One region of the Jeotgalibacillus sp. JSM ZJ347 genome, then DNA from elsewhere that is predicted to be linked to it. Evidence: riboswitches for the same ligand, from Rfam matches in the RefSeq annotation. Region 1 holds a riboswitch; the other holds the start of a gene.
What was found. Region 1 has a riboswitch for S-adenosylmethionine ahead of ACH6CZ_RS10455 (methionine ABC transporter ATP-binding protein). Riboswitches for the same ligand answer to the same signal wherever they lie in the genome.

Region 1 (15,017 bases):
GCAAATGCTGCAATGACACCCGCAGCCGGTGGAAATCCGTATGCCCATTGTACGCCCTGCGGATCAGTAAAATGACGCTGGTACGAAGCCGTTTTGAATTTTTCAATCGGTTTCAATTTATTTCTGATTAAAAGAATAAACGATAAAAAGATCATAAATAATCCAAAATACAGATGAAAAGATCCTAATGTCAAATACTGATTTGTATAAGAACCAACGATTGCCCCGGGACCACTTCCCGCGAAAAATAACAGGCCGCTTTTCACATCGACCGTTTTCGTTTTTAAATAAGCAAGCGTTGATGATAAGCCTGTGAAAATCATCACAACTAATGAGATCCCAACAGCTGTCTGTGGTGTGATACCATCAATCCACATCAGTGCCGGTCCAAAAAACAGCAGCGCAGGTACGACGATCACGCCGCCCCCAAGACCAATCAGTGACCCGATTGCCCCGGCTGCAAGCCCGATTAAAGGCAGTAAAAACCATTCCATACCTACTTCATCCCAATCTTAAAATAAGTCAAGCTGACGCGGAGCGAGACCTCCATAATCCAGTCCCAGCAGCTCAATCATTGTTTTTGCATTGGCTGCTGCATGTCCACCGGAGTTATTATTAAAAAGTACATATATTTTATCGGATGCACGGTCCAGTTTTTGAAGGACAGGAACGAGATCTCTCAGCTCTGCTTCAGTATAATCATACAGATATCTTACTTCGCGCCAGCTGTTTTCATTGCCCTTTTTCGTCCAGCCGGCTGTATTTCTGCCGTGAAGTCTGAATACCGTTACCCCTTTATGCGTGCTCTCGGCAATCAGCGGAATTGAACCTTCCCCTGCCTGCGGTTCATCACAGACGCTGTGAATAAGTTCTTCATCTCTTAAAAACTGAAGTGTACCGTTACGAAACTCATCTGAGTACCACGACTGGTTTCTGAATTCAATCGCAAGAGGAAGTCCTTCAAGCTGCCGTTTGCAGTATCTTATGTAATCAACATTCTGTTTCCTGCAGTCGAACCAGGGTGGAAACTGCAGCAACACAACCCCAAGCTTATCTGCTTCAAGAAAAGGAGTAAGTGATAGCCTGAATGCCTTGAACATGTCCTCTTTCGACTCAAAAGGAATATCTCCACGCTGATGTCCGGTCATGCCCTGATAGGCTTTGACAATAAATTTAAATGAATCAGGCGTTTCCGCCACCCACTTTTTCATGTTGCGCTCAGGCTGCACAGCATAAAAGGAAGCATCCAGCTCAACGATCGGAAAGTGTCCGGCGTAATCTTTCAGCTTATCCTGCTTTGAGGAATGTTCATCATATACATCCGGATGATCTCCCCATCCGGTCAAACCGATATAAATCACACAATCACCCGCTTACGACCGATTTAATATCGTTATTGTATCACAGTTAAGACACTGCGGTAGCGATCAGATAAAATGATGTTTTTTACATAAAATACTCGCTAAAACATCTTTTGGCAAAAGGAAGCGCTCTCAAAAAACTGTTTTAAAAAAACAGAAAATTGTTATTGTAACGTATGTTTATTCTTGTTAGGATTACCTTTATTACGTCACAGCGTCGCACTCAAAAAGCTACAGGAAAGGAACAAGCTTATGCAACAAAAAATACCATTCTCCACTTATATCATGATTGGGACGATGTTGTTCGGTCTCTTTTTCGGAGCCGGCAACTTAATCTTCCCAATCCACCTTGGACAGCTTGCAGGCACATCATTCTGGCCTGCACTCGCCGGTTTCCTCGTCACCGCAATTGGACTCCCGCTTCTCGGGATTCTTGCGATCGGTCTATCAGGCAGTAAAGGGCTTCATGACCTAGCAAGCCGGGTCCACCCGGTTTTTGGAACGGTTTTTGCTTTAATTCTGTATTTAACAATTGGCCCGTTTTTTGCAATCCCGCGTACTGCGACTGTGCCATTCACGGTAGGGTTTGAGCCATTTATCAGCCCTGAACAGAGCCGTCTATGGCTGGCTGTATTCAGTATCATTTTCTTTGCCATTGTCTATGTTTTATCATTGAAAGCTGAAAAGGTCATGGATATTGTCGGTAAATACCTGACACCAGTCTTTTTATTTTTCCTATCAATTTTAATTATTACAGTTGTAGTCAATCCAATGGGCAGCTTTCAGGCGCCTGCAACAGATTATCAGTCGTTGCCATTTATGAGCGGTTTCCGTGAAGGTTATAACACGATGGACGCCCTTGGTGCACTGGCATTTGGTATCATCGTCATTCACGCCATAAAAACCCTGGGGATCACTGATAAAAAAGCCATCGCACAGACAACATTGAAGTCCGGTCTGTTTGCTACCGGTTTAATGATGCTGATCTATGGACTGCTCACTTATATGGGGGCAACAAGCCCACAAACTGTCGGCACCTTTGAGAATGGCGGACTGACATTCGCAGCTGTGGCACAGCACTATTTCGGACCATTTGGGGCGATCCTGCTTGCACTGATTATCGTGCTTGCCTGCGTAAAGACAAGTATTGGCCTGATCATCGCCTGCAGTGAGTTTTTCCATCAGCTGTATCCAAAAGTCAGCTATAAAACATTTGTACTGATTCTTTCACTGATGTCACTGCTGATCGCAAACTTCGGATTAACGAATATTATTCAGTATGCGATTCCAATGCTGATGTTCTTATATCCACTTGCTATTGTACTGATTTTACTTGGACTGACTTCGAACCTGTTTGGTCACAAGCGCAGCATCTATACAGGCGCGATGTTTCTGACATTCTTCGTCAGTCTGATTGACGGGTATAATGCGCTGGTTGGCACACTGCCAGGCATCGCAAACGGAGCGCTTGATGCCGTAACAGCATTTTATATGACCTATCTGCCATTATATGAAATTGGACTCGGATGGATGCTCCCTGCGCTAGTTGGTGCAGCGATTGGATTTGTTTGGAGGTCGCCTTCAGCTGATAAGGTTTCCGAGGATTTATCATATTAGTGTTCGGGAAAAGACTGCTGCGGCAGTCTTTTTTTGTGGTTGTAGTGGACGGGGCCAGTTTGTAGCGATTTCTGGTGAAATTGTAGCATTCCGTGCTGAGGTTGTAGCGATACACTCGGGGAGTTGTAGCATTCCGCGCGCAGGTTGTAGCAATTAAACTCTTTAGTTGTCGGATACAATCTAGAACTTGTGTTGCACCACATCCTCTTGATACCCTTTGACACAAGCCTGTTTCCCAAGTGCATGCAGGGCAGCTGGGGTCAATTGTCGCTATTTTGGCCGGAGTTGCAGTAATCTCCGCTCAGGTTGTAGTGATACGCCCGGGAAGTTGCACCAGAAAACGCCGAATTTGTATCAATCCCACCAATACTTGTTGCTATTCCTCCCCGGCTCCTTCTTCAAATCATAGAAAAACCCGCACTCCAAAAAGTGCGGGTTTTGATCATATTAACCGATTGAACCTTCCATCTCGAACTTAATCAGACGGTTCATTTCTACTGCATATTCCATCGGAAGCTCTTTCGTGAATGGCTCGATGAAGCCCATTACGATCATTTCAGTTGCTTCCTCTTCAGAAATTCCCCGGCTCATCAGATAGAATAGCTGCTCTTCAGATACCTTAGACACTTTCGCTTCGTGCTCAAGTGAAATGTTGTCATTCAGAATTTCGTTGTATGGAATTGTATCAGATGTTGATTCGTTATCCATAATCAGTGTATCGCACTCGATGTTAGACCGTGCACCGTGTGCTTTACGTCCGAAGTGTACGATACCGCGGTAGGTTACTTTACCGCCCTGTTTAGAGATTGATTTAGATACAATTGTTGAAGATGTGTTTGGCGCTAAGTGATGCATTTTAGCTCCTGCATCCTGGTGCTGACCTTTACCTGCAAGTGCGATAGAAAGTGTCATACCACGTGCACCTTCACCGCGAAGAATGACTGCAGGGTATTTCATTGTCAGCTTAGAGCCGATGTTTCCATCTACCCATTCCATTGTAGCATTAGCATCACAGACTGCACGCTTCGTTACCAGGTTGAATACGTTGTTCGCCCAGTTCTGAATTGTTGTGTAACGGCAGTAAGCGTCTTTTTTGATGATGATTTCAACAACGGCACTGTGAAGAGAGTTTGTTGTATAAACTGGTGCTGTACAACCCTCAACATAGTGTACGCTTGAGCCTTCATCAGCAATGATCAGTGTACGCTCGAACTGACCCATGTTTTCAGAGTTGATTCGGAAGTACGCCTGCAGTGGAGTATCAACCTTTACGCCTTTAGGCACATAGATGAATGATCCACCTGACCATACTGCTGAGTTCAGTGCTGAGAACTTGTTATCACCAGAAGGAATAACAGTTCCCCAATGCTTTTTGAAAAGCTCTTCGTTTTCTTTAAGCGCTGAATCAGTGTCCTTGAAGACAATACCCATTTCTTCAAGATCTTCTTTCATGTTGTGGTATACAACCTCTGATTCATACTGTGCAGATACACCAGCAAGATATTTCTGCTCAGCTTCAGGAATACCAAGCTTGTCAAATGTACGCTTGATTTCCTCTGGGACCTCGTCCCAGCTGCGCTCGCTTCGCTCTGATGGCTTAACGTAGTACGTAATTTCATCAAAGTTCAGTCCGCTTAAGTCGCCGCCCCACTGAGGCATTGGCATATTGTAAAACTGTTCAAGAGCTTTCAGGCGGTAGTCCAGCATCCACTCCGGCTCTTCTTTCATGCGGGAAATTTCTTCCACGATTTCACGCGTCAGACCACGCTTCGAACGGAAAATCGATACGTCTTTGTCATGGAAGCCATATTTATAATCGCCAACTTCAGGCATTTTTTTCGCCATGATGATTCCTCCTTCTTTGTTTGCAGTTATTCAGACTGCTGGTCAATTCCTTTCTCCATTGCTTTCCAGGAAAGTGTTGCACATTTGATACGGGCAGGGAATTTCGCTACACCCTGCAGTGCTTCAATATCACCAAGGTCTACTGAATCATCGTATTCTTTGCCAAGCATCATATCTGAAAAGATTTGAGAATATTTAAGTGCTTCATCAATGGGCTTGCCTTTGATCACTTGTGTCATCATTGAAGCAGACGCCATTGAGATGGAGCATCCTTCGCCATCGAATTTAGCTTCTTTTACAATTCCATCCTGTACATCAAGTGTTAAATGGATTCTGTCACCGCAAGTCGGATTATTCATATCAACAGTTACACTGTCTTCGATTTCACCTTTGTTACGCGGGTTCTTATAATGATCCATAATCACCTGACGATACAGCTGGTCTAAGTTATTAAAAGACATCGCTGAAATACTCCTTTGTTTTAACGAGTCCACTTACTAAGCGGTCAATATCTTCTTCTGTGTTATACAGATAGAAACTTGCACGTGCTGTTGAAGAAACGTTGAGCCATTTCATCAGCGGCTGTGCACAGTGATGACCTGCGCGAATTGCAATACCGTCTGCATCAAGTACAGTGGCTAAGTCATGCGGGTGAACATCATCAAGATTAAATGTCACAAGGCCGGCACGCTTTGATGGATCTTTTGGTCCGTAGATGGTCAGACCATTAATCTCAGACATTTTCTCCATCGCATAAGCAGCCAGGTGGTGCTCATACTTCTCAATTTCATCCAGACCAATTTCATTCAGGAAATCGATTGCTGCCCCAAGACCAATTGCACCTGCGATAATTGGTGTTCCGCCTTCAAATTTCCACGGAAGCTCTTTCCATGTAGACTCTTGAAGACCGACAAAGTCAATCATCTCTCCACCGAATTCAACCGGCTCCATTGCATTCAGATGTTTCTTCTTGCCATATAAAACGCCAATACCAGTGGGTCCAGCCATTTTATGACCTGAAAATGCAAAGAAGTCACAGTCAAGGTCCTGCACATCAACCTTCATATGCGGCGCAGCCTGTGCACCGTCCACCACCATCACTGCACCATTTTCATGGGCAATTTGTGTGATTTCTTTAATCGGGTTCATTGTGCCAAGTACGTTGGAAACCATCATAATTGAAACGATTTTCGTATTTTGCGTAATCGTTTCACGTACATCATCCAGTGACAGCGTGCCGTCTGCCTGAAGCGGGACATACTTGAGCGTTGCACCGGTTCTTTTTTCGAGCTGCTGCCACGGGATAATATTGCTGTGGTGCTCCATATGTGTGATGACGATTTCGTCGCCTTCTTTCACATTGTCCTGCCCATAGCTTTGTGCGATGGTATTAATCGCTGTTGTCGTACCGCGCATGAAGATGACCTCTTCAGACTTTGCGGCATTAATGAATTTACGAACTTTTTCTCGAGCTCCTTCATACCCGTCTGTCGCCCGGGTTCCAAGCGTGTGCACACCGCGGTGTACGTTTGAATTGTACCCTTTATAGTACTCATCAAGTGCCCGGATCACAGACAGCGGTTTTTGAGAAGTAGCTGCGCTGTCAAGATAGACAAGCGGCTGACCGTTTACTTCCTGGTCCAATATTGGAAACTGTCTGCGGATCTCTTCGACATTCATACATTCACTTTCCTTTCAATGACTTCTGTCAGCTGCTGCTTAACGCCTTCAATTGGAAGGTTTGTCACAACTGGTGCTAAGAAACCGTGAATCACAAGACGTTCTGCTTCTTTTTGAGAAATACCACGGCTCATCAGATAGAACAGCTGCATTGGATCTACGCGGCCAACTGAAGCTGCGTGACCTGCAGTTACATCATCTTCATCAATCAGAAGGATCGGGTTTGCATCACCGCGAGCTTTTTCACTCAGCATGAGTACACGTGACTCCTGCTCAGCGTTTGCTTTTGTAGCGCCGTGCTCAATCTTACCGATTCCGTTAAAGATAGAAGAAGCTGCGTCCTTCATCACACCGTGCTTCAAAATATAACCTTCTGAGTTTTTACCCCAGTGTCTGATATTCGTTGTGAAGTTCTGCTTTTGGTTTCCACGTCCGACTACAACCATCTTTGTGTCGCCATGTGAATTATCACCAATCAGGTGCGTGATGTTTTCTGAAATTGTATTACCGTCATTCATCATACCAAGTGCCCACTCGATTTTTGCATCGCGTGCTGCTGTTCCACGGCGGTTTACGTAAGTTGTTGTACCTTCTGACAGGTTATCAACTGCTCCGTATACAACGCGTGCGTTATCTTTAGCTACAACTTCAGTGATGATGTTCGCAAGCGACTCACCAGCACCTTCAGTTGCAAGATACGATTCCACATAAGTGACCGCAGAATTCTCTTCAGCTACCACTAATACGTGGTTGAAAAGAGCTGCGTCTGCATTGTCGTGAACGTATACAGCCTGAATTGGCTCTTCGAGTTCAACGTTTTTAGGCACATAAAGGAATGCTCCGCCATTTACAAGTGCTGCATGAAGCGCAGTCAGCTTATGCTCGTCCACCTGTACAGCGTCCTTCATGAAATATTGTTCTACAAGCTCAGGATGCTCCTTCGCTGCAGTAAAAATATCTGTGAAAATAACACCTTTACTCTTAAGGCTGTCAGACAGCTTCAGGTATGCTGGTGTATTGTTGCGCTGGATATACAGGTTTTCCTGCTTCTCAGCGTCTACAAGAGACTTCACTGTTTCAGGAAGCTCTTCTAATGAAGCATAAACTTCGCTATCTACAGTATGGCTTGCAAACTGTGTGAAATTCCATTTATCAATTTTCGTTTTATCCGGCTTCGGCAATGGCAGCTCTTCTGCTTTCGCAAGTGCGTCCAATCGAAGGGACGACAGCCAGCCAGGCTCGCCGTTCTTTTCTGAGAAAGCCTGCACCGCTTGCTGATCAACCGGCAATTTCATTTGTGTCGTCATATTCATCCTCCTATCAGTTACGCTTCTTGTCCTACAGTTTCGTCTTCAATCCCAAGCTCCTGCTTGATCCAGTCATAACCTTCACTTTCAAGGCGCTGTGCAAGTTCAGGTCCACCTGATTTTACAACGCGGCCCTGCATCATTACGTGTACAAAATCAGGCTCGATGTAGTTAAGAAGACGCTGATAGTGAGTGATAATCAGGCAGCCGAAGTCTTCGCTGCGCATTTTATTAATTCCTTTAGATACAACTTTCAGTGCATCGATATCAAGACCAGAGTCGATTTCATCAAGAATACCGAATTCAGGTTTGATCATCATCAGCTGAAGAATTTCGTTACGCTTTTTCTCACCGCCTGAGAAACCTTCATTCAGGTAACGCTGTGCCATGTTCTGATCCATTTCAAGGAAGTCCATGTTCTTATCAAGTTCTTTAATGAATTTCATTAGAGAAATTTCCTGGCCTTCTTCACGGCGTGCATTGATTGCAGAACGAAGGAAGTCTGCATTTGTTACACCAGTGATTTCACTTGGGTACTGCATTGCAAGGAATAGACCTGCAAGTGCACGCTCATCTACTTCCATTTCAAGAACGTTTTCACCGTTCAGCAGTACTTCACCTTTTGTTACTTCAAACTTAGGGTGTCCCATGATTGCTGAAGCGAGTGTTGATTTACCCGTTCCGTTAGGTCCCATAATAACGTGAATCTTACCGCTATCTAATTCAAGGTTTACACCTTTTAAAATTTCTTTACCTTCGATCTCAACGTGGAGATCTTTAATTACTAAAGTTGAAGCCATTGTCTAATTACCTCCGTTTGTATATGAATTTGAAATGGAAGAACCATTCTCAATTTATTCTCATTCTAATCTTATAACAAATTAAAACTAGAATCAAATGACGCTGACCCTTGCCGTTACAATTAAAAAAGTCAGTGTAAGATACACTGACTTTTTTCACTTCTCTACTATTATAAATGATTGATGACTTTACCTTCAAGTTCCTGGACTAAGTCTTGTGACTTTTTGTACTCTTCTTCACGTTTCATTTCCACATTCATACGCACATCGTGGTCTCTCATATACGTTTCGTAACCAACTCCGTGCGAACTTAGCATCTGCTTTTCCATGTCAGTTGTAAAATCAACTTTAATCGGATGGATAATGAATCATTCCTTTTCAATTTTTTGTCCGTGACTTGGTTTCCATATTATTTCTAAAAATGTTTTCTAGTGGGTAATTACCCGCTAGAAAACTTATTAAACACCCTAGCATAATTTTTTGACTATTACAAATATTTATCAGGTATATGTAAGGGTTTTCATTGCGTGTGTATCAACGGATGAAGAATATTTGAAATTTTTTATTCGGATGGTTTTCAACGGGGCGGATTTTGGTGTGGGATTGCTACAAGTTTGTGGTTGATCGCGATAACTTCGGACCGGATCACAACAACTTCCCGGGTGTATCACTACAACTGAAGCGGAGTTTCGTGCATCTCCGGGGAAAACTGCTATAACTATCCTCCCACCATACGTCAAAACGTAAAAAATGCCCAGGCATAGCCTGGACAGCGACAAATACATTATTCTGCGTCAACCGGTACGACAGCGCCGCCCCATTCTTCAAGAATGAAGTCCTGAATTTCTTCAGAAGTTAAAACTTCTACAAGCTTCTGAACTGCTTCATTATCTTCTTCACCGCTGTTCACTGCAATTACGTTAACATATGGTGAATCTGAATTTTCAAGTGCGATTGAATCTTCAAGCGGGTTAATCCCAGCGTCAATTGCGTAGTTTGAATTGATCAGTACAGCGTCACCTTCTCCATTTTCATAAAGCTGGACAAGCAGTGCTGCTTCGTAATCTGCTTCAAACTGAAGGTTTTTAGGGTTTTCTACAACATCTGATACTTCCGCTTTAGTTTTGTCCACTTCAGGGTCAAGTGTGATAAGCCCCTGCGCTTCAAGCATTGTCAGGATACGACCGTGGTCAGCGACTGAATTACTCATCAAAATTTCAGCGCCTTCAGGAAGGTCATCAAGTGATTCGTGCTCCTGAGAGTAGATACCAATCGGCTCAATGTGAATTCCGCCAGCGTTTGCGAAATCATAGCCGTGCTCTGCGATTTGTGATTCAAGGTAAGGAATGTGCTGGAAGTAGTTTGCATCAATCTCACCTGATTCAAGGTCCTGGTTCGGCAGTATATAGTCCTGATACGTTTCAATTTGAAGGTCTACGCCTTCTTCTTCAAGAAGCGGCTGTGCCTGCTCAAGGATTTCTGCGTGAGGTACATTAGAAGCGCCGACTCTCAGTTCAACCGGCTCGCCCTCTTCACCAGTGCCGATACCTTCTGCATTATCTGAACCGCAAGCGGCTAAAGCGAAAATACTTGTTACTGCGAATGTTCCTGCTACGAATTTTTTCATGTGTCATTCTCTCCCTTAAATGTGTTTTTTATAATAAGCTAAATTAGCGTTTATCCAGTTTGTTGGTGAAGAAGTCTCCAAAGAATTGAATGATGAAGACGATTGCTAGGATAATGATGGTTGCTGCGAGTGTGACATCGTCTCTGCTTCGCTGGAAACCATCAAGAAATGCCAGGTTACCAAGTCCGCCCGCTCCGATAACACCAGCCATTGCTGTATAACCGACAAGCGCGATCGCTGTAACCGTGATTCCTGAGATCAGCGCTGGCATTGATTCCGGCAGTAATACTTTAAATATAATCGTGCTTACCTTTGCACCCATTGATCTTGCTGCTTCAATAACCCCTTTATCAATTTCACGCAGTGCGATTTCAACCATTCGTGCATAGAATGGAGCTGCACCGATAATCAGTGCAGGCAGTGCTGCATCCGCTCCCCTGATTGTTCCGAGGAGAAAGCGTGTAAACGGGATCAGCAGTACAATTAAAATGATAAATGGAATTGACCTGAATATATTAACGAGTGCTGTTGTAATGGTGTAGGCGATTTTGTTCTCCCACAGGTTTCCTTTAGAAGTGAGAAACAATAGCAATCCGAGTGCGAGTCCCAACACAAATGTGATCACAACTGACAGCACAGTCATATAAATTGTTTCATATGTCGCTTCCCACATGACCGGCCACTCAACGTTCGGAAAAATCTGCTCAATCATGCGTGATCACCTCCACTCCAACACTTGCCGCTTCTAAAAATTCAATCGCACGCTCAAGCTCGTCCTGCTTACCGTGTAAATGAATAAACAGTGAACCGTATGCGCCATTTTGCGTCTGAGAAATTTTCCCCTGCAGAATATTCACCTGCAGATCAAATGAACGGATCAGGTTTGTAACGACCGGCTGCTCTGCTGATTCTCCAACGAATGACAGCTTAACCACTTTACCATCCTGATATTCTTCAAGAAGATGTTCAATCGTTTCTTTTGTTTCTTCAGGCTCTGTTACCTGCTGAACAAAGCGTTTCGTAATCTTTTCTTTCGGCTGCTTAAATACTTCAAGCACATCTCCGAGTTCAACAACTTTTCCGCCTTCCATGACTGCCACACGGTGACAGATCTTTCTGATCACATGCATTTCATGTGTGATCAGGACAATTGTCAGCCCGAGACGTTTGTTAATATCAACGAGCAGTTCAAGAATCGCATCTGTTGTCTGAGGATCAAGCGCTGAAGTTGCTTCGTCACACAGCAGCACTTCAGGGTCATTCGCAAGCGCTCTTGCAATCCCGACTCTCTGCTTCTGACCGCCACTCAGCTGGGACGGATATGCATCTCCACGTCCCTCCAGACCAACCAGCTCAATCAGTTCATTGACTCTCTTTTGCCTCTCCTGCTTTGGTACGCCAGCAATTTCAAGAGGAAAAGCAATATTTTCACTGACAGTGCGTGACCAGAGTAGATTAAAATGCTGGAAGATCATACTGATTTTCTGTCTTGCTTTTCTTAAATCGCCTCCTTTGATAGAGGAAATCAGCTTGCCGTTTATATCCACTTTACCTTCTGACGGCTGTTCAAGACCGTTCAACATGCGAATCAATGTACTTTTACCGGCACCGCTGTAGCCAATAACCCCAAATATTTCGCCTTCCTGGATTTCCAGATTGACTTTATCTACTGCAGTCAGCGAACCGCTTCTTGTTTTAAATACTTTTTTTACATCTGAGATGGTTATCATACCATCACCTACTTTCGTCAATTAACTTATTATCCCGTTAAAGTGGGACATTAAAATGATTCCATAAATTGCCCACTCATCTACAAAAACGAAAACGCCTCTCTGCGTGATGAGCAGAAAGGCGTCCAAAATTAAAACGGCTTTCTCTCATCTGCCAGGTTTTCACCTGTGTGACTTGGCACCTTTCCAGTAAACTGTCGGTTGCCGGGCTTCATAGGGCACTTCCCTCCGCCGCTCTTGATAAGAGTTTCGCGTATTTAGTTAAGATTCATTAAGAGTACGAGACAAATCGTATCATGACCCTAAAATTAATGTCAACGATTTTTTTCAAAAATTGCACATTTACTTTTCGACCGGCTGCCTGGAAAGTTCTTCGAAAGCTTCAAAAATCGTTGGAACCGATTCGAATTTATAGATTTTCTGCACCATTTCGCCGTTTTTAAATAACAGTAGACACGGTACGCTCTCGATCTGATAGCGTTCTGCAAGCGGCTCGACGTAATTTAGATCCGCTTTACCGATTTCAGTGTCTTTAATTGCTGCTGCTGTAACTTCAAGCATTTTACCTGCAAGCTTACATGTCCCGCACATTGGTGTATACAAATACATCGCTGCTTGCTGTTGCTGCTGTAATCGCTGATCCAGATCCTCAATTGTCCATTCTTTTATCATTAAAGATTCATCCTTTTTTCTAAAAACTCAGTGTAAATATCAATGTTCGCACCCGCTAAAATAACTGCCAGGTGCTGCTCAGGCGCAGTTGCAACCTCACGATAGGCTCTGTCGATATACAGATGATCGGCTTCGGGCATCTCTCTTTTAAACTGTTTTCGCAGTTTTTCGCCTGCATCATCCGCATCCACAAGCACATAGACATCTTTTTCATACAATTCATCAATCAGTTCATCCATTTTTGAAAGGCTGATTGTGCCGTTTGTACAAATGATATCTACCGGTTCTCTAATAATCGGCTGTACCTTGCGTTTATCAGATTTGCCTTCAACAATAATAACCTTTTTGCACTCCATTTCCCATCACACCCTCACCTAAGGATCGCACGGCTTTCTTACATGGTATGCTGCTGCTTTAATTGTCGCCTGTACAGTGAAGAAATGCAAGTAAATGAGATGGGGAAGTTCCTTTTGCAGTAGTACTTTACCTTAGAAGGTGTGGTTTGCCAATTATCATTCAGGAGTTTTTAAAGAAATATTTATACTTGCACTGCAGGTGATTGGATCGTAAGGGGGCGACTCCTGTGGCATGAAGGGACAGGTGAGGCATACGGCGAAGCCTGCTGGCTCACCGCCCGGCCACGCAAAGCGTCTCCCTGAAGCGGAAATCACCTGCCACTTTTTGATAGCAAAATACCGCTCACCAAACCAGGTGAACGGCATGTTAATCAGTCTTCGTCTGTCATTTTGTCATATGCTTCAGCATCCATCAGTTCGTCAACTTCTGATTCGTCAGAAAGTTCTACTACGACCATCCATGCTTTTTCATATGGAGATTCGTTAACGTATTCAGGGCTGTCTTCAAGGTCTTCGTTTACCTCAACGACTTTACCGCTGACTGGTGCGTAAAGTTCTGAAACTGTTTTCACAGATTCAACACTGCCAAATGGCTCGTCTGCCTGCAGCTCGTCGCCAACTTCCGGCAGTTCAACGAATACGATATCGCCAAGTTCTGATTGTGCAAATTCAGTAATACCGATTCGTGCTTTACCGTCTTCAACTTTTACCCATTCGTGTTCTTCTGAATAACGTAATTCTTTTGGTGAACTCATGTATTTTCCCTCCGCATATGAATGATTTCTATACTACTTCATATTGGCATAACAGGTGCCTGAAAACAAGAATTGTTTCTGATTTAGCCCTGCCATTTTTCCTCAAATTCAGGTTCTTTAAATCCAACAGTGACTTGTGTGCCATCAGTTGTCAGCGGACGCTTGATCAGCTTGCCATCTGAAGCCAGTAATTCAAGCTTTTCATCATCTGACATGTCAGCCAGTTTGTCTTTCAGGCCAAGCTCCCGGTACTTTACGCCGCTTGTATTAAAGAACTTCTTCAGTTCCATACCACTTTTTTTATGTAGCTCAGAAAGTTCCTCTTTTGAAGGTGGTGAATCAATTAAGTGAATTTCTTCGTATGACACCTCGTTTTGATCCAGCCATTTTTTTGCTTTGCGGCACGTACCGCATTTTGGGTACGTATAAAAAGTAATCGCCATGTTAACTCCTCCTTTTAATAACAGCGGTCTTCCACTGTAATGATCAGATGCTTTAACGTCTCAAGCGCACCCTCAAGTGCAAGGGAATAATTGCGCTGTGTGCCATGCTGTTCCATTTTTAAAATACCCTGTTCACGCAGAATTTTCAAATGATGAGAAACAGCAGGACGGGATAGTGGAAGCCTTTCCGTTAGTTCATTCACTGTCATTGAATCGGCATCTGACAGCATTAAGACAATATCCTGACGATAAGGATCACTTAATGCCTGAAATAACGGTATACAATCCCGAAATGCTTTTTCTGCTTGTTCCCCCATCGTTGTCACCTCACTACTCTCTTTCCTGAGTTTTTCTTACAATACCGGCAGCAGCCGATCTGGAGATAAGTCGGCTCGCTCTGGACTGAAGCTTGTTCATCCCGCCAGGAATAATCTGCTTTTTCCCATTCATGAATTCGATAAACGCAATCTTTGCTACCGCCTGCGGTTTCATCGTACCGTTCTTAAATAACTTTGAATCATTCAGCTCAGCAGTGTCTTTAAATCCGGTGCTTGTAGGTCCGGGATATAACCCTGACACCTGCACACCATGCTCAGCCCATTCATTATCAAGCGCCTCAGTAAATGATTTCACATATGCTTTTGATGCATAATACACAGACATTAATGGTCCCGGGAAAAACGCAGCTGTCGAAGCGACATTCAGTATCTTACCTGATTTCGCATTCACCATCTCCCGGCCAAACAGCTTTGTCAGCTCAGTTAATGACGTAATATTTAACTGAATCATTTCCTGTTCCTTTTGAAGATCAGTCTGATGAAACT
Region 2 (15,017 bases), on a different contig from region 1:
GAATATCCACATCCACCTGCGTTTCTTCATAATGATAATCCTCATGAAACATCGCAAGCGTGCTCCCAAGAATTTCGTTATAAATGTTTTTTTCCATCGGCTTCAGTTTTTCAATCCGGTCTCTCGATAGCACTTTTTTCGTCGGAATAATGGCATAGTGCTCCTGCACCTTGCTGTCTTGCACATATTTAGGCCGTGGCTTCGGATGAGCTATATCAAAAGAGGTTCCTGCTGCAGCTTTCATTGAATCAAGCTGACCGAACAAATAGCGGAATTCACTCATTGTGATGAACTGGCAATCTGTACGCGGGTAGGATACCAGCTTTTTCTCATATAGATCCTGGACTGTTTTCAATACATTGGACGGGCTGTATTTATATCGTCTGTTCATTTTCGCCTGAAGTGAAGACAGACTGTGAAGGCTTGGCGCCTGCATTTTCTTCAGTTTCTTTTCCGCTTTAGCAACTGTTCCCTTTGTGTCAGCACCATTCTCAATACCGTGCTGTTTCAGTATATCCGCAGCCTCTTCCATCTTTTTAAACGTCGTTTTATGCTTTGTCTGAAAAGCCTGTCCGCTTTCCTTATGATCAGCAATCAGCTGAAAGAACGGTTCGGGTTTAAAGTTTTCAATTTCATGCTGCCGCTGCCAGATCATATACAATGTCGGCGTCTGCACGCGTCCAAGACTGAACGGACCATCGACACCTCTTTCCTGTAAAAGCAGCGTATAAAGCCTTGAAATATTCATTCCGACAAGCCAGTCACTCACCTGTCTCGTCTGCGCTTCATCATATAGCGAAAGGTAATCGTCTCCATTACGCAGCTCCTGGAATCCTTTTCTGATCACATCTTTTTCAAGCGAATTAATCCATAAGCGTTTTGTCGGCTTATGCATCATCCCTGCCTGCTCAATAATGGACCGCGCAATATTCTCCCCTTCTCTGTCACTGTCTGTTGCTACGACAATCTGATCAGCTTTTCTGAGAAGACCTTTGACGATATTGAATTGCGCACGCTTGGCATAAGGAACAGTGAACTTGAATTCTTCCGGAATCATCGGCAGCGTATCGAGCTTCCAGCGCTTCCACTCCGGCTTATATTTCTGGGGTTCCTCTAAAGATACTAAATGACCGAATCCCCATGTAATTGCCGCTCCTCCCGGGAACAGCGGATCTTCAATATGAAAATAACCATCAGTTTTTCGTGATGTATGAAATGCATCAGCATAGCTTTTTGCCTGTGAAGGTTTTTCTGCGAGAATGACAGTAAACAAAGGAATTCCTCCTAGTATTGGTCCGAAGCATCAATCGGGGATTTGTGACTTTATCATATCATGTGAGTAGTGAGTTAGCGAACACTTATTCTGTGTTTGCGTGGCGTGGTTCGTGGAATGGTTGTCGATGTTCGGAGAATAAACGTGGTTGTTCAAAGAATACTAGATCGTGTTCGGAGAAAAGTGACATTTGACCTAACCCGCATCAACAAAAAAATCCGGAATATATCTCAAAGGATACATTCCGGATCTGAATCATATTATGCGTTAGCTTCTTGCTTCAGCGCATCCGCTTTATCTGTTCTTTCCCATGGAAGATCAAGATCATTACGGCCAAAGTGTCCGTAAGCAGCAGTCTGCTTATAGATCGGACGGCGAAGATCAAGCATTTTAATAATACCTGCCGGACGAAGGTCAAAGTGATTGCGGATCAGCTCTACAAGCGTCTCTTCGTCTACTTTACCAGTTCCGAAAGTATTAACTGAAATCGAAACAGGCTGCGCCACGCCGATTGCGTATGCAAGCTGTACTTCACATTTATCAGCAAGACCAGCAGCCACAATGTTTTTTGCAACATAACGTGCAGCATAAGCACCTGAGCGGTCAACTTTTGTTGCATCCTTACCTGAGAATGCACCGCCGCCGTGACGCGCATATCCACCGTACGTATCAACGATGATCTTACGGCCAGTCAGACCTGCATCCCCCTGAGGTCCGCCGATAACGAAACGGCCAGTCGGGTTAATGAAGTATTTTGTTTCTTCATCAATCAGTTCAGCAGGAACAACCTGGTTGATGACATGTTCTTTCAGATTGCGCTGGATCTGCTCCAGGCTGACTTCCGGGTGGTGCTGCGTTGAGATAACAATTGTATCAACACGTACCGGTTTGTCGTTTTCATCATACTCAACCGTAACCTGTGTTTTACCATCAGGACGCAGGTAAGGAAGAATATCTTCTTTACGCACTTCAGTCAGACGGCGTGACAGTTTGTGAGCAAGTGAGATTGGCAGTGGCATCAGTTCAGTTGTTTCGTTATTTGCATAACCAAACATCAGTCCCTGGTCACCGGCACCGATTGATTCGATTTCAGCGTCAGTCATCTGGCTTTCACGGTCTTCAAGTGAGCGGTCAACTCCTGCAGCGATGTCAGGTGACTGCTCATCAATCGAAGTTAATACTGCACACGTATCCGCATCAAAACCGTATTTAGCACGTGTATAACCGATTTCTTTGATCGTTTCACGTACGATCTTAGGGATATCTACATAAGTAGAAGTTGAGATTTCTCCCGCTACCAGAACAAGTCCGGTTGTAACAGAAGTTTCGCACGCCACACGGGCATTCGGATCATCCTTTAAGATTGCATCAAGAATTGAATCAGAAATCTGATCACAGATTTTATCCGGATGTCCCTCAGTTACGGACTCGGATGTAAATAAACGACGTTTTACAGACATATAAGTCTCCTCCTTGTGAAGCAAATAGTCGACGGTACTCATTACCCTTAGAGATCGAACGTTAACCTACCAGATCATCCAAGTTTCGGCTAAAAATAAAAGAAACCTCTCCCCAATCGCATGTTTGAGGAAAGGTTCATAATCAGTTCGCCTTTCACTCTTATCGTTCAAGACAGTTGTCTTGCTCCAGGTTAGCACCTTCGCTCCAATTGTTTGGACCGCAAAAGCATCACGCTTTTTTGCAGAGCAGGTTGCTGGGTTTCATAGGGCCTGTCCCTCCACCAGCTCGGGATAAGAGTATCCGTTCAAAAAACTATCATACGGAAATGCATGTCTAATGTCAATCATAATATGTATGATGATGAGAAGTTTTCTTGATCTTGCGTTTATTTTAATCCATTGTTGTACTTGCACAGCTGTTAATTAGAGCGTAAGGGGGCGGCTCGCAGGAAGGGACATGTGAGGCAACGGCGAAGCCTGCGGGCTCACCGCCCGGCCACGGAAAGCGTCCCCCCTGGAGCGAAAATTAACAGCCAACTTCGAGGAAGATAACAAAATAAGATTTTTTAATGAAATCCGCAATTAGTATAGACTATTCGTTTGAATGTGTTATACTAATTTCGAACAAAGGTGAATGACTTACTGAAAAGGTGGGAGATAACATGACAACAATCCGAAACACTTCAGAATTAAAAGAACTATTAATGAGTGAACGCGTGAATAAGAACCTTTCTGTACCCCAGCTAGTTGAAAAAGTATTAATGAGAGAAGAAGGTACAATCACTTCAACAGGCGCTGTCAGAGCTGAAACGGGGACTTATACAGGCCGCTCTCCTAAAGATAAATTTATTGTAGATGAAGCTTCTGTGCGTGACAAGATTGACTGGGGTAAAGTCAATCAGCCGATCTCTGAAGACTCATTTGACCGTTTATATACGAAAGTACTGAATCATCTTGGTGAAAAAGAAGAAGTATTCGTCTTTGAAGGCTTCGCAGGTGCTGACGCTGCTTCCCGCCTTCCAATCCGCGTTGTTAACGAGCGCGCATGGCATAACCTCTTTGCTCACCAGCTGTTTATCCGCCCTGAAAAAGGTGAAGCATGGACCAGCCAGAATGAAGCACCGTTTACCATTTTATCTGCGCCTTCGCTAAAGGCAGATCCAAAAACAGACGGCACAAATTCAGAAACATTTATCGTTGTATCATTTGAGCAGCGTACCATTTTAATCGGTGGTACTGAATATGCAGGTGAGATGAAAAAATCCATTTTCTCAGTCATGAATTACCTGCTGCCGCAAAATGATATTCTGCCGATGCACTGTTCTGCAAATGTTGGAGCAGAAGGTGACGTTGCACTGTTCTTCGGACTTTCCGGAACTGGTAAAACGACGCTTTCAGCAGATGCTGACCGTAAGCTGATCGGGGATGATGAGCACGGCTGGTCTGATAACGGCGTCTTCAATATTGAAGGTGGATGTTATGCAAAATGCATCAACCTTTCAGAGGAAAAAGAGCCGCAAATTTTTGATGCAATCCGCTTTGGTTCAGTCCTTGAAAATGTCGTACTTGACCCTGAGACGCATGAAGCGGATTATGATGATTCTTCATTAACTGAAAACACACGTGCTGCGTACCCGCTGCAGGCGATGAAAAATATTGTTGATCCGAGCAGAGCCGGTCATCCGAATACAATTGTCTTCCTGACAGCTGACGCATTCGGCGTACTGCCTCCGATCTCAAAGCTGACGAAGGAGCAGGCAATGTATCACTTCCTGAGCGGCTATACATCAAAGCTTGCCGGTACTGAAAGAGGCATTACTGAACCTGAAGCAACATTCTCAACATGCTTCGGCTCACCTTTCCTTCCGCTTGAGCCGACTGTATATGCTGAAATGCTCGGTAAAAAGCTAGAAGAGCATGATGCTGAAGTCTACCTTGTGAATACAGGCTGGACTGGCGGCGCTTATGGCACTGGATCTCGCATGAAGCTTGCCTACACAAGAGCAATGGTCAGAGCAGCACTTCACGGTGAACTAGCAAATGCAGAAACAGCGAAAAATGGGCTGTTTGGTCTTGAAACACCACTTCACGTACCTGGCGTACCTGATGATGTACTGCAGCCGAGATTTGCATGGAAGAATGAAAGTGCTTATGAGGAAAAAGCGATGGAGCTTGCAATAAAGTTTAAAGAGAACTTCAAAAAGTTCACTAGCGTTGATGAAAGCATCGCCAAGCTTGGCGGTCCAATCGTATAATCATTTAGAGCGTATCGGCACAATGCCGATACGCTTTTTAGTTTGTAGATTCCAATGATTTTATTTCAAAATATATGATTGTCTTCTGCCCGCTCCACTCAAGCTTATAGATCTCAGCGACTCCTCTGACCTCACCGGCAATTGAGTTCTTCACCTCAAGCGGTATATGCATTGGATACAATCTGTATTCATCTTTTACAAGCTTGAAAAAGTTATTTTCAATTCTTTCTTCTCTTCCTTTTGTCACAATCATTGTATTTAACTCAAGCGGCATACCCATTATACTCAGCTCCTCTGTTTTTTCATCCAGTCTGTCAGTTTTTTAACTGTTGCAATGTTTTCAAGCGGTGGAAATGCATGATGAAAGTCAGCATAATACCAGCTCTCGACTTTTTTATTATTTTCCTTCAGCTTATGTTCAAGTTGATAGGCGTGCTCCGGTGACACATTGTTATCGAGTTCACCGTGAATAATCAGCACCGGACAATTGATGCGTTCGATTTCATTCAGCGGTGTACGCCATTCATACGCTTCTGGTACCTTTGTTGGCGAACCGCCAATGACACGCTTCATCATTCTTCTCATATCTTTACGTTCCTGATAGGTCAGTACCATGTCTGAGACGCCATTCCAGGTTACAACGGAAGAAATCCCTTCATCTTCAATTGCCGCAATCAGGGCCATGACGCCGCCTCTTGAAAACCCGAAGACATGCAGGTGACCGGAAAATGCAGAGTGGTTTCTTAAAATCACATTGCCGTGTACTGCATCCATCCTGTCTTCACCGGCAAAATCCTCATTACCTTCTCCCCCTCTGTTTCCACGGTAATAAGGGGCAAAGACAATAAAACCCTGCGAAGCAAACTGGGCAATCCTTGACGGCCTGACCATCCCGATACCCTTTATACCACCTCTCAAATATAAAAAGCCATCATAAGTCCCTTCTTTTAAAGGCTCTGCAAGTAACCCCTTCACTTTTAACCCTTCTGACCAATAGAGCACTTCATGCATCAAAATTTTGGGGTTCGGTGATGGATAGGGATGCTTCCGAATGATCTCACCATTTTTACCCAAGCTTTTTCCCTCCATCCACTTTCTTCTGAATCGATTCAATTGATAACCTGACCGTGTCATCCTTCATAATAAAACTGAACTTTTCCCCGTACCGGTCTGATAAAATATCCCCTGTTACCATGACAGGACCGTCTGTTTCGTAATAATCATGCTTTGGCGTAAGAGAGGTAAGTTCTGTGTAGAATACTGACTTAATAATTTCAGGATCCACATCAACCTTATACTGTCCGATATAAATCAGCTCACCAGCCTCGCCGCCAAGCTCTTCCATGACCTCTCTTCCGGCAGCCTGCCTGACAGACTCGCCTGCTTCAACTTTTCCACCCGGGAATTCATACCCTCTTTTTTTATGCTTCGTCAGAACCCATTGCCCGTTATAGCGTGTTAAAATAAAGACATGGGCAGGCGTTTGTGAAAAAGGGTTCAGGTCGTAAGAATATGTAACTAAAAACCCGTGATGATCTTTAAATTGATACATAACCGAACACCTTCTTTCAAATTAATTGAAACTTTTTGACAACCCAACCGTACCTTTGGTAAGGACATACTAATTAGGAGATGATTGAATGAAGAAATCAATTCTATTTACGACGGCTGCTTTAACTTTAGCCTTAACAGCGTGTACTGAAACCGCAGAACCTGCTGAAGGCAGCAAAGACACATCATCTATGACACTTGAGGAAGTTTACAGTCAGGCGATTGAAAAAAATAATGAAATTAATAGTGTAAAATCATCAGCTGTATTGAACCAGAGCGTCACGATGGGTGAAGAAGGAACGATCAATACCGTATCTGAGATTGATATGTCGATTATGAATGATCCTTTGACAATTCACCAGGTGAATACGACTAAAATGACAGGTGAAGGTACAGATGGTGAAAGCTTCACTGCCGAATCTTATATAACTGATGAAGGTTTCTTCATGCAGGACCCGACGACAAATGAATGGGTGAAGCTGCCTGCTGAAATGTCAGAACAGCTGCTGCAGCTGAATGAATCCCAATCTAACCCTGCCACTGAACTCGAAACACTAGAAGCCTATATCGAAGACTTTAGATTCGAACAAAATGATGACAGTTTTATTTTAACGCTGAACGCTTCGGGTGAAAAGTTTAGTGATATGCTGATTGAGCAGACAGGTGAATTAATGCCTGACCTGGGACTTGGCGTTCCAGCAGAAACTTTATTTCAAGATACAACATTTGAAGATGTCTTATATGTCATCACGCTGGATAAAGAAACGTTCCTGATCGAATCACTGGATCTGGATATGACAATGAATATGAATTTTGCTGAACAGTCGATGGTGATGGAACAGAAGCTTAAGTCTGTCTATACTGATTATAACGCGGTTGATGACTTGACTGTGCCTCAGGAGATTATCGAATCTGCTGTGGAGATTGAGATGTAAAATTGATAAAAGATGCTGAGACATTTGTCTGAGCATCTTTTTTAACCGTTTCGCTGCGCTTCAGGGGGACGCTTTCCCGACGGTGGTTGCTGAGCCTCCTCACCTCCGGTTGCGGGGTCTCAGCTTCCCACTAATCGTTCGGGAGTCGCCCCCTTCCGCTCCGCTGCACTAAAATTACATTATATATAAAGTAGTAAAATATTCATTTTTATCATCTGATACTACATTATAAACGCACTCTAATTTTCTTTATCAATAAATGGATGCTCATCTGTTGGCGGTTTCAGTCCCATTGTCACGATATGATTACGTGTTTCTTCGTCTCCAATTTCCCCGATCAGTCTGTAAATTTTAATTAGCAGGTTGTCTGATTCCTGATTGGTACGATCCAGATGATATGGAACAGAAGGCATCTGTCCGGTTAGAAATCCTTCCATTTCACTCTCCTCGTTACGGTCAAACAGCATTCTCAGCTTTGTGATTTCATCATCTGTGGCATTCACTACAAATTCATACGGTGACTCTGTACCGCTTCTTAAGATTTCCCGGCGTGCGACTGAGACATAATAAGTATTTTTCTGCTCCATTTGATCACTCCTTTCCATTCAGTATGTCCACTAGCCGTTATCTTCATGATTAAAAAAAGGCTTGCTGGGTATAGTGAGAGTAAGACATACGGACTACGGATATCCTGGACATTTTGAAAGGAGGACGGAAACATGAAACTTGTGGACGAGATTTTTGAAATGTATAAAGGTAAAATCCGGGGCAGTCAGGAAGACCTTGATATGATTGCTTTTACTATACTTGAGCAGCTGGATCATACTGAACTTCTTGAAATGATAAAAGAGCTTTCAGAGGATGAGCTCGCTTATTTTATACGCCTGTACATAGTTGAATCACTCAAAGGACGGCTTGAACAACTTGAAGATACAAAAACTTTTTATCACTAAAACATAGTTAAAAAAGGACAATTTCCAAATCGGAAATTGTCCTTTTTTGTTACCCTTTCAGATCAATGGTGTGACCTTTATGAGGGTGCGGAGCAGGTGTGCCGCCCTGGTTATTCATTGTTTCAAGCATTGCCACAGCGCCTGCTGCCTGGGTTGTCATTGCGGTGTTCAGAATGCTCAGACTTGCCGTCTGCTGCATCTGTGCGGTTTGCTTTGTCATGATTGATGAAATTTCCATATCATCACTCCTTAAATCGATTTTACCATGGAGCATAGGAAAAAGCACCGTTTAAAAGCGGTGCCCTGACATTTATTTTCCAAGGAAAGAACGCAGCATCCAAGCGTGTTTTTCAAGACTCTGGTGAATTGACAGCAGCATGTCACTTGTCATTTCATCGTCATCTTTCTGCGCCAGATCCATTCCAGATTTTAAATCATCCATCAGTGTTTCAAAATCACTGTTCAGCGTTTCCACCATCTGATCAGCTGACTCGCCACCGTCTGCTTCCTGTACAAGTGAAATGTCCAGTGACTCTTTCAATGTGGCAACTGGCTTACCTTTCAGTGCCAAAAGTCGCTCTGCCAGTTCATCAATGTGAATAGCAGCTTCATTATAGAGTTCTTCAAACTTTTCGTGAAGCGTAAAGAATTGATGCCCTTTTACATACCAGTGGTAATTATGTAGCTTTGTGTAAAGCACCGTCCAGCTGGCGATTTGTTTGTTAACACCTTTGACTAATTCAGGATTTGCACTCATGTTGATCATCCTTTCAAATCAATATTGTCTCTCTTATTCTGTACCACTCACTAGTGATTTTAAACGTATGAGCAAGTTTCAATGAGTGAGAATGAACTCATGCTACACTAGAAGTAATGTGAAAATAGAGGTGAAGAGATGAAAAAAATCATGCTTACTATGATCCGCTTTTATCAAAAGGGTATCTCACCATTAACGCCTCCGAGCTGCCGCTTTTACCCTACCTGTTCTCAATATGGGCTGGAAGCCATACAGAAACACGGTGCATTCAAGGGTGGATTGATGACGCTGATCAGAATTTTAAAATGTCAGCCACTACATCCGGGCGGTGTTGACCATGTGCCGGACAAATGGCCGTCAGGAAGAAAAAATTCCTGACGGTTTTCTCTTGCATTCTTTTTCATTTCATAGTAAAGTAACGATTGTTGAATTATAAATCGGAACAATTACTATTTAGAACGAGGTGCACGATGAAGAAGAAATCATTATTACTGTTAGCTGCTGTTGCCCCATGGATTTTAGCAGGATGTAATACTGGATCAGATGAGGCTGAAAATAATGAAGATGCATTGGAAGTATACACAACCGTCTATCCACTCCAATATTTTGCGGAGGAAATTGGTGGAGAACATGTTTCAGTTGAGACGATCTATCCACCAGGATCAGATGAACATACATTTGAACCTTCACAGAGAGACATGATTGACCTTGCCGAGGGAGATGTATTCTTTTATATAGGTCTTGGACTTGAAGGCTTTGTGGAAAACGCAAAAGACGTGCTGCAAAGCGAAGATTTATTTATGGTTGCAGCTGCTGATGCAATTTCAGATGCTGAGCTGGAAGCCGGCGATCATGACCATGCACATGAAGAAGACGAACATACGCATGAAGAAGACGAACATGCGCATGAAGAAGACGAACATGCGCATGAAGAAGACGAACATGCGCATGAAGAAGATGAACACGCACATGAAGAAGACGAACATGCGCATGAAGAAGATGAACACGCACATAAAGAAGACGAACACGCGCATGAAGAGGACGAACACGCGCATGAAGAGGACGAACATGCTCATGAAGAGGACGAACATGCTCATGAAGAAGACGAACATGCGCATGAAGAAGACGAACATGCAGCTGAAGAAGGGCATGAAGGGCATAATCACGGAGACACTGACCCTCACGTATGGCTCGATCCAGTGCTGTCAAAATCTTTAGCTGAATCTGTTAAAGATACATTAATTGAAGAAATGCCTGACCAGGAAGCTTATTTCACTGAAAACTACGAAAGCCTGATTGAACGCCTTGATGAACTTGATCATCAATTTGAAGAGCTCTCAAATGATGCTGAAATCAACCAGTTTTTCGTTTCACATGCAGCATACAGCTACTGGGAAAACCGCTATGGTCTTGAACAGCAGGCCATTGCAGGTATTTCTACAACAGATGAGCCATCACAGCGTGAATTAACTGAACTGATTGAGTCAGCCACTTCACAAAATGTGGAGTATCTGCTGATTGAACAAAATGTATCATCAAATCTGACAGATGTAATTCAGGAAGAAATCGGAGCAAAAACGCTTCCACTGCACAATCTCTCAGTATTAACAGATGATGATATTCAAAATGAAGAAACCTACTTCACTCTGATGGAGAAAAATATTGAATCGCTCAGAACGGCGATGAAAGCAGAATAATGCATAAAAATAGACACCTGGTGTTTGCCGGGTGTCTATTTTTTATATTCAAACCGCTCAATTGTCACTTCATCAAGCCGCCTTCTATTCAGTTCAACACCAATTCCATTTCCGCTAAAAGGCTTCACCACGCCTTCATTTACTACCAGCTCAGGCGTTGTAATATCCTCTGCCCAATAACGGCTGGAAGCTGACAGGTCACCTGGTATTGTGAAGCCGGGAAGCAAGGAAAGTGATACATTGTGTGCTCTTGAAATACCAAACTCAAGCATTCCACCGCACCAGACCTGAATGTCATGTACCATGCACAGGTCGTGAATTTTTCTGGCAGCGGTGATTCCGCCTACCCGGCCGATTTTAAGATTAATGACCCGGCAGCTTTTAAATGAAACCGCATTGACAGCTGCACTATATGAATTAATGCTCTCATCCAGACAAATCGGCGTCTTCATTCTCCGCTGAATCGCTGCATGTTCAGCTAGGTCATCCGGTGCAAAAGGCTGTTCAATCATTTGCAGTCCGAGGTCATCAAGTGCTAAAAGATCTTCTGTATATCCACTATAGGCTGAATTTGCATCGGCAAGAATGTGAATATCCGGAAGCCTGCTGCGAAGCACTGTCAGTGGTTCTATATCATAGCCCGGACGAATTTTTACTTTGACACGCTGATACCCCTGTTTCTGCGCCTGTTCAGCCTGCTCAATCAAATCAGGGAGATCTTTTGAACCGATTGCAACCCCAGCCAGCGCATGCGTTCTGGTTCCCCCGATACAGGATGACAAAGGGACTCCCTGCTGCTTCGCAAATAGATCCCATACTGCCATATCCACTGACGCTTTTGCCATGGGGTTTCCCCTGACAGAGGATAATCTTCCCTCAAGATCTTCAGGATGGCTGATAGGCTCCTGAAACAGCAGTGGCAACAATTGATGCCGGATCACTGTCAGACTGGATTCCACCGTCTCTTCTGTATACCAGGGTGTTGAAAAAGCAACACCTTCTCCAAGGCCGCATTGACCTTCGTTGTCATATAACTCTATCACAATTCCTTCGCGGTCTGTTACGGTTCCAAGACTTGTATGAAAGGGTGTTTTTAACGTCATACTGACTCTGCTGATGACTGCATTAGAAAGATTCATCAATTACCTCCTCTTTCAGCTTTCTTCTGAGCAGCTTTCCTGCTGCATTTCTCGGCAATTCATCTTTGAAGCGAAAAGTCTTCGGTACCTTATAGCCAGCAAGCCGCTCTTTCAGAAAATCATGTAAGCTTTCTTCTTTTACCTGATCAATAAGCACAATAAATGCAACAGGGACTTCCCCCCACCGGTTATCTTTTTGTCCCACAACGCCGGCTTCTTTTACAGCGGGGTGCCCCGCCAGCACAGACTCAATCTCAGCAGGATACACATTTTCACCACCTGAAATAATCAGATCTGAGCGCCGGTCCGCGACAAACAGAAACCCTTCATCATCCAGATAACCCACGTCTCCGGTTTTCAGCCATCCTTCTGAAAAAGCCTTTTCAGTAGCTGATTCATTGTTCAGGTAGCCTTTTGTAACAGAGGGTCCTTTTACAAGGATTTCACCAATTTCACCCGTCTCACATCTGTCACCCTGCTCATCCACAATTTTAAGCTCTCCCGGGAAAAGGGGTTTTCCAGAGGCACCTTTTTTTCGGTCAGCATCGGCAGGAGCAAGCGTTGTAAACTGTGAAGATGTCTCTGTCATACCATAGGACTGATATACCGGAATCCGTTCATTATGACAACGCTCAACTATGTGTAAAGGTGCTGGCCCCCCACCTAAAATCATACATCTGAAAAATGGATGGTACGTCTCATTTTTAACATCCAACAGTCGCTGAAGCATTGTCGTCACAACAGAAATAATAGAGCCTTTTCCACTCACCAGGTCTTCATGAATCATATGTTCATCAAACTTCTCATACAATCTGACCCCAATCCCGTAAATGACACTTCTCATCAGAATGGAATAACCGCTGATATGAAACAATGGAACAGCGCACATCCAGATATCATCCGGCTGATGACCGATATTAAATGCCGCCCCTGCTGCGCTTGCAAAATGGTTATCATACGTCTGCATGACGCCTTTTGGATTCCCGGTCGTCCCGGATGTATACATAATGGAGCACACATCTTCATGTTCAAATGACTGTACCTGCTGACGCTCTCCGCTCTTTAACTCATTTACTGACACAGCTCTATCTGCTTTAACGGCAAACTGATCTTCATAAATGACGAGCTGCGCTTTGCTGTCACTAAGCTGATACGCCCATTCTTTTTGCGAAAGCCGGTGATTCAGCATTAAAACGGGTACACGTATTTTTTGTAATGCATGAATAAGAAATACAGCGTGAGGCTGATTGGAGATCAAAAGTGCTACAGGGTCCTGGTTTTTAATAAGAGGGGCAATCTTTTCAGCCAGTTCAGCTGCTTCACTTTCCATCTCACGAAAAGTCCATACGTTATCTTCACCGGCATAAAGACCGATCTGATCAGGTGATAATGCTGCTCTTTTTTTAAGCCAGTTGTCCATTACGCTTCCTCCTTTCTTTAAATAGAAAAAACGCCCTGCAGGCCGGAGCTCACAGGGCAGACAATTCGATTTAAGGGAAACGAGGGAACTGGCCGAAGTCAGGCTTACGCTTCTCTTTAAAGGCATCGCGGCCTTCTTTTGCTTCATCAGTTGTGTAATAAAGAAGTGTTGCGTCTCCTGCAAACTGCTGAAGACCTGCAAGACCGTCTGTATCTGCATTCATTGCCGCTTTTACAAAGCGCAATGCAGTCGGGCTCTTCTCAAGCATTTCCTCACACCATTTCACCGTCTCATCTTCAAGCTGATCAAGTGGTACAACTGTGTTGACTAAGCCCATATCAAGCGCTTCTTTTGCATCATACTGACGGCAAAGAAACCAGATCTCACGTGCTTTCTTGTGTCCGATAATACGTGCCAGGTAGCCTGAACCGTAACCTGCGTCGAATGAACCGACTTTAGGTCCAGTCTGACCAAAGATTGCGTTATCAGCAGCAATTGTCAGGTCACATACAACGTGCAGGACGTGTCCGCCCCCAATTGCATAACCTGATACCATCGCAATAACCGGCTTTGGAATCACACGAATCAGACGCTGAAGGTCAAGTACGTTCAGACGCGGAATCTCATCCTCACCTACGTAACCACCGTGTCCGCGGACGCTCTGGTCTCCACCAGAACAAAATGCTTTATCGCCGACACCGGCAAGCACAATGACGCCGACTTTAGAATCGTCGCGTGCATATGCAAAAGCATCGATCAGTTCCATCACTGTTTTCGGACGGAAGGCATTGCGTACTTCCGGACGGTTAATCGAGATTTTTGCAATCCCATTATACGTTTCATACAAAATATCTTCATAGTTTCGTTCCTGTACCCATTCACGAGTCATGAAAGAAACCTCCTTATTATGTAGTTGAGTTTTTATTTAAAAACTCCCTTACCATTGTATCAAATTTTTCCGGCTGTTCCACCTGTATTGCATGCCCAGCCTGCAAAATGTTCTGATGAACGGCATTTGGAAGTAATTTTTCCATTTCATTTGCGATATTGATAAACTTCTGATCCCACTCCCCTGTTAATAGCAGAACGGGCAGATGAAGCGTTGTCAGGCTGTCCCAATAGGAAGGCTGAATTCCTGTTCCCATCGATCGAAGGCTCAGTGCAAGTCCCTCTACTGAATTTTTCAGTCTGCCGGTGCGGATTTCATGACGCTTTTCAGCACTCAGATTCTTTTGCGATGCAAAAAGGGGCACCTGCTCCCATCTGTCAGTAAAGCGTTCAATGCCTTCATTTTCAACAAAAGCAGCAAGTTCACTGTCACTGTTCTGCCTTGCTAAACGCTCTTCTTCTGTTTTAAGTCCGGGAGATGCACTTTCCAGAATAAGAGAGCTGACCCGTTCAGGATACATACAGGTAAATGCGAGTGCTGTCCTGCCGCCCATTGAATAGCCGATAAAAGCTGCCTGTTGAACTTCAAGTTGATCAAGTATCCCTTTGATTGAATCACAGACCTGTTCCATCGTGAATTTTTCATCACTTGAAACTTTTGTCAGACCATGTCCAGGCAGATCGATCGC

Region 2: another riboswitch for S-adenosylmethionine. It lies ahead of metK (methionine adenosyltransferase); the one in region 1 lies ahead of ACH6CZ_RS10455 (methionine ABC transporter ATP-binding protein).

The regions. Positions count from the first base shown of each region.
Region 1 covers NZ_JBISEN010000002.1:992,764-1,007,780, reverse strand. The annotation lists gene ACH6CZ_RS10510 (sulfite exporter TauE/SafE family protein) at 1-494, opposite strand, end outside; gene ACH6CZ_RS10505 (DUF72 domain-containing protein) at 513-1,361, opposite strand; gene brnQ (branched-chain amino acid transport system II carrier protein) at 1,614-2,978, shown strand; gene sufB (Fe-S cluster assembly protein SufB) at 3,426-4,823, opposite strand; gene sufU (Fe-S cluster assembly sulfur transfer protein SufU) at 4,850-5,284, opposite strand; gene ACH6CZ_RS10485 (cysteine desulfurase) at 5,274-6,503, opposite strand; gene sufD (Fe-S cluster assembly protein SufD) at 6,500-7,810, opposite strand; gene sufC (Fe-S cluster assembly ATPase SufC) at 7,828-8,610, opposite strand; gene ACH6CZ_RS10470 (YuzK family famiily protein) at 8,781-8,927, opposite strand; gene ACH6CZ_RS10465 (MetQ/NlpA family ABC transporter substrate-binding protein) at 9,395-10,237, opposite strand; gene ACH6CZ_RS10460 (methionine ABC transporter permease) at 10,281-10,949, opposite strand; gene ACH6CZ_RS10455 (methionine ABC transporter ATP-binding protein) at 10,942-11,967, opposite strand; SAM riboswitch class I at 12,112-12,214, opposite strand; gene ACH6CZ_RS10450 (thioredoxin family protein) at 12,310-12,639, opposite strand; gene ACH6CZ_RS10445 (toprim domain-containing protein) at 12,639-12,995, opposite strand; gene gcvH (glycine cleavage system protein GcvH) at 13,367-13,750, opposite strand; gene ACH6CZ_RS10435 (arsenate reductase family protein) at 13,834-14,193, opposite strand; gene ACH6CZ_RS10430 (ArsR/SmtB family transcription factor) at 14,208-14,510, opposite strand; gene ACH6CZ_RS10425 (SDR family NAD(P)-dependent oxidoreductase) at 14,524-15,017, opposite strand, start outside.
Region 2 covers NZ_JBISEN010000001.1:5,736-20,752, reverse strand. The annotation lists gene ACH6CZ_RS00125 (type IA DNA topoisomerase) at 1-1,273, opposite strand, end outside; gene metK (methionine adenosyltransferase) at 1,534-2,733, opposite strand; SAM riboswitch class I at 2,891-3,031, opposite strand; gene pckA (phosphoenolpyruvate carboxykinase (ATP)) at 3,396-4,988, shown strand; gene ACH6CZ_RS00110 (DUF2584 family protein) at 5,026-5,268, opposite strand; gene ACH6CZ_RS00105 (alpha/beta hydrolase family protein) at 5,274-6,077, opposite strand; gene ytkD (RNA deprotection pyrophosphohydrolase) at 6,055-6,540, opposite strand; gene ACH6CZ_RS00095 (DUF6612 family protein) at 6,629-7,474, shown strand; gene ACH6CZ_RS00090 (hydrolase) at 7,714-8,061, opposite strand; gene ACH6CZ_RS00085 (DUF6154 family protein) at 8,194-8,427, shown strand; gene ACH6CZ_RS00080 (putative motility protein) at 8,477-8,665, opposite strand; gene ACH6CZ_RS00075 (Dps family protein) at 8,738-9,184, opposite strand; gene yidD (membrane protein insertion efficiency factor YidD) at 9,323-9,562, shown strand; gene ACH6CZ_RS00065 (metal ABC transporter solute-binding protein, Zn/Mn family) at 9,655-10,881, shown strand; gene menC (o-succinylbenzoate synthase) at 10,917-12,020, opposite strand; gene ACH6CZ_RS00055 (o-succinylbenzoate--CoA ligase) at 12,007-13,440, opposite strand; gene menB (1,4-dihydroxy-2-naphthoyl-CoA synthase) at 13,511-14,329, opposite strand; gene menH (2-succinyl-6-hydroxy-2,4-cyclohexadiene-1-carboxylate synthase) at 14,346-15,017, opposite strand, start outside.